2 linked regions of the Jeotgalibacillus aurantiacus genome follow. The protein of the gene in region 1 interacts with the protein of each later gene in a pairwise test. Links are inferred from orthologs where the notes say so. Each region holds a gene or a part of one and is shown on either strand. Other genes may lie near its edges.

What was found. Proteins that work in one complex are often made in the same cells at the same time.
Region 2: the proteins of H7968_RS07720 (region 1) and H7968_RS14165 interact in binary tests that used the Bacillus subtilis proteins (3 or more experiments, as listed by UniProt). The link is inferred for Jeotgalibacillus aurantiacus from one-to-one orthologs.

Annotation. Positions count from the first base shown.
Region 1 is NZ_JACNMS010000002.1:583,692-586,515, reverse strand. The notes cover bases 4-2,821. They hold H7968_RS07720 (DivIVA domain-containing protein), read left to right. Parts: upstream 4-1,065; coding sequence 1,066-1,578; downstream 1,579-2,821. Other genes in these bases: ileS (isoleucine--tRNA ligase), read left to right, coding at 1,937-2,821; H7968_RS07725 (YlmH family RNA-binding protein), read left to right, coding at 196-966; H7968_RS07730 (YggT family protein), read left to right, coding at 4-126. In the rest of the region: more of H7968_RS07730, read left to right, coding at 1-3; more of ileS, read left to right, coding at 2,822-2,824. UniProt on the Bacillus subtilis protein: May act as a pilot protein, directing MinCD to the polar septation sites or by inhibiting MinCD at the midcell site of division. Required for polar localization of the chromosome during sporulation.
Region 2 is NZ_JACNMS010000004.1:260,630-263,582, forward strand. The notes cover bases 1-2,947. They hold H7968_RS14165 (post-transcriptional regulator), read left to right. Parts: upstream 1-1,282; coding sequence 1,283-1,612; downstream 1,613-2,947. Other genes in these bases: spoVB (stage V sporulation protein B), read right to left, coding at 1-1,182; secDF (protein translocase subunit SecDF), read left to right, coding at 1,772-2,947. In the rest of the region: more of secDF, read left to right, coding at 2,948-2,953. UniProt on the Bacillus subtilis protein: Required for post-transcription initiation control of the comE operon. Promotes the accumulation of its target comE mRNA to septal and polar sites.

The DNA.
Region 1 (2,824 bases):
TATTTAGAGCCTTTCCGCAAGATCATCCCGCCACTCGGCATGATTGATATTTCACCGATTGTGGCGATCATAGCGCTGAACTTTGCGGGAATGGGATTAAGACAACTGTATTTTATGATTATGTAGATTTCATCTCAAGTCCGGTGCTTGCCTTCTGGCGGTACCGGGCTTTATTTGTTACAAGGAGTGAAGTGTATGTCTGTCTATCAGCATTTTCGAAAAGAGGAAAAGGATTTTATCGATCAGGTTCTCGACTGGAAAGCAGATACGGAAATGAAGTATGCACCGAAGCTGACAGACTTTCTGGATCCGAGACAGCAGTTTATTGTACAGTCACTTGCAGGACAGCAGGGAGAGGTTCAGGTTGCTTTTGAAGGTGGCGGTGATTCAGAGAGGAAAAGAGCGCTGTTTTATCCATCTTATTTCGAACCGCAATTTGAGGATTTTGAACTGTCTTTATTACAGGTCCGCTATCCTGAAAAATTTGTCACAGTTGAACATAGCGATGTACTTGGTTCACTAATGGGGCTTGGCATAAAAAGAGAAAAGCTCGGAGATATTATTTTCCCTGAGCATGGCGTTCAAATTGTCACGACAAAAGAAATGTCTTCATTTTTATCGATGAATGTCACGCAAATCGGTAAGGCGACTGTCAAAACTGAAGCCATCTCCTGGGACGAAAAAGGGACTCCTTTGGAAAAATGGGTGGAAAAGCAGGCTTTCGTTTCTTCAATGAGACTTGATACAATTACAGCATCTGCGCTGTCGATTTCAAGACAAAAAGCTCAACAGCTTATTCAAAGCGGAAGAGTGAAGGTGAATTTCAGAGTGGAAGAACGGATCGCCTTTGAGTGTGACCAGGGAGATATGGTGTCTGTCAGGAAGTTTGGACGCTTCCGGATTGGTGAACATCTCGGAACAACTAAAAAAGACAGGATCCGGACAAGCTTTTTCTATTTGGAGTAGGCCCCTTAAAAAATTCTGATAAAAAGAGGAAATGTCACACAATTCGTCGAATGATCAGTATAATGGAAAGACAACATGAATAATTTTGGAGGTGCAATGATGCCGTTATCGCCATTGGATATACATAATAAAGATTTCAGCAGAGGTTTCAGAGGATATGATGAAGATGAAGTGAATGAGTTTCTTGATCACGTGATGAGAGACTTTGAACTCGTTCTGCGTGAGAAAAAAGAGCTTGAGGAAAAGCTTTCTATGCATACAGAGCGTCTTGGGCATTTTACAACGATCGAGGAAACGCTGAACAAATCCATCGTTGTTGCACAGGAAGCAGCTGAGGAAGTAAAGCGTAACGCCAATAAGGAAGCAAAACTTATCGTGAAGGAAGCAGAAAAAAATGCAGACCGGATCGTCAATGAGTCCTTGTCAAAAGCGCGTAAGATCGCAATTGAGATTGAAGAGCTGAAAAAACAGTCAAAAGTTTTCCGTACCCGTTTTAAAATGCTGATTGAAGCACAGCTTGAACTGATCAATAACGGAGACTGGGATGAGCTGATGGAATATGACCTCGACACGACTGAACTGAAAAGACTTGAGCCGGAACCGCACGAATAATTGAATGATTGACGGATCAACAGCAGTTTGACTATAATAGGATTGTTGAAAAATGATTAAACTGATGAATACGATATACGTTGATAGGAAGAGTAATCTGATTTGAGCCGACATAAAGCGAACCGGGGAAGGTGAGAGCCCGGTGCGGACGGACAGACGAAGATCATCCTGGAGTTTCAGAGCTGAAAGTAAGTAAGCCCTGACGTGTGGCGGCGTTAACAGCTTCTTGAGTGGAAAAACAGCACTTTGTTTTTCTATAAGGGTGGTACCGCGTGATAGCATAAGGCTCTCTCGTCCCTTTTTGGGATGGGGAGTCTTTTTTGTTTTTTAAAGAAAGAGAACTGAAGGAGGAAATACAATGGAGTACAAAGATACATTACTCATGCCTAAAACAGCTTTTCCAATGAGAGGCAATCTGCCTAACCGCGAGCCTGAAATTCAGGAAAAATGGGCAGAGATGGACATTTATAAAAAGGTGCAGGAAAGAACGGCAGGAAGACCGTTATTTGTGCTGCATGACGGACCTCCGTATGCGAACGGGGACCTTCATATGGGGCACGCACTGAATAAAGTACTGAAAGATTTTATCGTACGTTATAAATCAATGAGCGGTTTTAGCGCGCCTTATGTGCCGGGCTGGGATACACACGGTCTGCCGATTGAACAGGCTCTTACAAACAAGGGTGTAAAGCGTAAAGAAATGACAGTGGCTGAATTCCGTGAAAAATGTGCGGAATATGCACTCCAGCAGATTGATAACCAGCGCTCACAGTTTAAGCGCATCGGTGTTCGTGGTGATTGGGAAAACCCGTATATTACATTGAACCCAGAGTATGAAGCACAGCAGATCCGTGTATTCGGCGATATGGCGAAAAAGGGCTACATCTACAAAGGGAAAAAGCCTGTTTACTGGTCTCCATCAAGTGAGTCAGCGCTTGCTGAAGCAGAGATTGAATACCAGGATAAGCGTTCACCTTCTATTTATGTTGCGTTTGACGTAAAGGATGGAAAAGGTGTACTGGATGCAGGTGTGAAATTTGTTATCTGGACGACAACACCTTGGACGATTCCTGCTAACCTTGCGATCGCCCTTCACCCGGATCTTGACTATGTAGTGGTGAAAGAGAACGGTGAACAATACGTGGTAGCAAAGGAACTGCTGGAAGAAGTGACTGAAAAGGTTGAGTGGACATCACCTGAGATTGTCAGCACGTATAAAGGAGCTGAGCTTGAGCATATTACGGCA
Region 2 (2,953 bases), on another replicon or contig:
CAATTTGACAATGGCACCAATAATGCTGTTGATCATAGCTGTTCCCGCCGCTTCGAATGCCTGCATGACAGCATGAAGGGGACCCTGATAATAATAAAAAATGAATAGTGCAGATAAAAGCTTCAGTATATCCTGCCCGTTTGAGGTGTGATAGAGCAGCTGAAGGAAATACTCTCCTTCCATAAACAGCAGTAGGGAAAACAGTGCACCGGTTACAAGTGAAATTCTGAGTGCCTGATGAACCCTGTGTTCAACAGTCTGCAGCTGCTTTTTTGCCAGCGCCTCGCTGATTGAGGGAACAAGAGCGGTACTGAGTGAGACCGTAATAAAGGATGGCAGTAAAAGGACAGGAAGAATAAATCCTGTCAGCAATCCGTATTGCCCGGTTACATATGATGCGGTTAAGCCCGTCATCATCAGACATTTCATCACAATAATCGGTTCAAGAAACCACGCTGCAGATCCGACCATCCTGCTTCCTGCAGAAGGTAGTGCGATATTGAGAAGTTTTTTTGATGTAGCAGCAAACATGACCGGCTTTTTCATTCTGACCGGTCTTTTTGTTATGTAAAAAACAGTTAGAAGAAAGAGTAGTGAAACGAGCTCACCTGCAACGGACGCAATCATTGCCCCTGCCGCTGCATATTCGATTCCGCGTTCCATCAGTGCTGAAACAATCCATGTTAACAGAAATATCCTTACCAGTTGTTCAATGACGGATCCTGCTGCTGTAACACCCATCTTTTGTTTACCCATGAAGTATCCCCGCAGGACAGCTGAAAAGGCTGCAATGGGCACAACCGGAAGTACTGCAATAAAGGGAATAAGTGTACGGTTGTTGTCCAGCAGAACATTAGCGATGAATGGTGCCGAGAAAAACAGAGCAGGTGTTAATAAACATGCCAGTGATCCTGTAATCCACAACGATGCAGTCAGAATATTTCTGACTTCGTGCGGGCTTTTTTTGGCTTCCGCTTCGGATACATATTTTGAAATGGCAATTGGCAGACCAAGCTGGGTGACCGTGATAGCAAGCATCAGAGCAGGAAATGTCATCATATATAATCCGACGCCTTCTTCACCAGTCAGCCCGGCGAGCATTATCCGATGAACAAATCCCAATATTTTTGTGGCCAGTGCGGCTACCATCAGTAAAATGGTTCCTTTAATAAATGTCGACACAGTGTCCTCCATCTTCTCAAACGACTTGATTTCAGCTACAATGAATCATATGCACAAAGAGAGATTGGTTAGTACAACAAGATAGACAGGAGGAGAATGTGTGAATAAGGAAATGTCATTTGAAGAAGCATTCAGAGTGGCCGGTCCGGCTCTTGTCAGTAAAGCGCAGGAATTACAGCTTTACGGATATGATTCGGCAACCCCTGAGCTTCTTTGGAAATACATGCAAACAAAGAAGTGGAAGAGGGAACAGGGCGAAATTCGTATTCACCGTGCTGTAAATGAAATATTATCTATTAAAGCCGGTGATTTTATGAATTATATGGCGAATCAGGAGTACCGCTCATTTTCAGTAGGAAATGGTCTCAATGATGACGAAGTCGAACTGCTGCTTTATGGAGAACAAAACGGAAACTTGAACAAGTCCTGACAAATTTTATAGGTCATTGACACGTGTTCTCAACTGTTACATAATAAGTCTGTTGCTGAAATTTCAGACGTTTTACAAGTTTGTTACAAGCCGGAGCAATGTTTTGGCTGAAGTTTTCTTGCACACCGTGTGCATGTAATTGAGGAGGATTTTTACATAATGATAAAGCGCAGCAGGATTGTCGCTTTTTTTCTATTAGTCATTCTAATAGGCGGCACAATGGGATTGACCTCTCAGACGATACTTAACAACATTAAGCTTGGACTTGACCTCCAGGGTGGATTTGAAGTTCTTTATGAAGTGGAGCCCGCTGAAGAAGGACAGGACATAACGGAAGCCGTTGTATCAGATACAGCAGAAGCACTTGAACGAAGAGTGAACGTCCTTGGTGTCAGCGAACCGGTCATTCAGGTCGAGGATGGCAATAGAATCCGTGTTCAGCTTGCAGGGGTAGAGGATCAGAATGAGGCAAGAGAGATTCTGTCTACTGAAGCCAACCTGACATTCCGTGATGTGAATGATGAAGTTCAGATGACCGGTGCTGACCTTGTTGAGGGTGGTGCCACACAAATCTTTGACCCGAATACAAATGCGCCGATTGTGCAGGTTCAATTAAAGGATGCAACACAGTTTGGTGAAATAACAGAGCGTATTCTCGCTATGGCACCTGAGAATCAACTAGTGATCTGGCTTGATTATGAAGAGGGTGACTCTTTCCGGGAAGAAGTGACGAAGGAAGATCCTAAATTTATTTCTGCCCCATACGTAAATCAAGTGCTAGATAGAGAAACGGTAACGATTTCTGGGAATTTTACGCTTGAGGAAGCTCAAAACCTGAGAGACCTTTTAAACGCCGGTTCTCTGCCTGTTGAACTTGTTGAAGTTTATTCTACTTCTGTAGGAGCTTCATTTGGTCTAATGGCAATGGATCAGACAATATTAGCAGGGATTATTGGTATTTCGCTGATTTTCCTGTTTATGCTTGTGGTCTATCGTTTCCCTGGATTCATTGGAATCCTGACGCTTTCCGTATATATTTACTTAATTCTGCTTATTTTTGACTGGTTGAATGGTGTCTTAACCTTACCGGGTATTGCAGCCCTGATCCTCGGGGTCGGTATGGCGATTGATGCCAATATCATCACCTACGAACGGGTAAAAGAAGAACTTCGTGTGGGGCGTTCAATCAAAGATGCCTGGAAAAAAGGTAGCGGATCCTCACTTTGGACGATCTTTGATGCGAATATTACAACACTCCTTGCAGGTATTGTGCTGTTTGCATTCGGAACAAGCTCTGTTAAAGGGTTTGCGACGATGCTTCTGATCAGTATTCTGACAAGC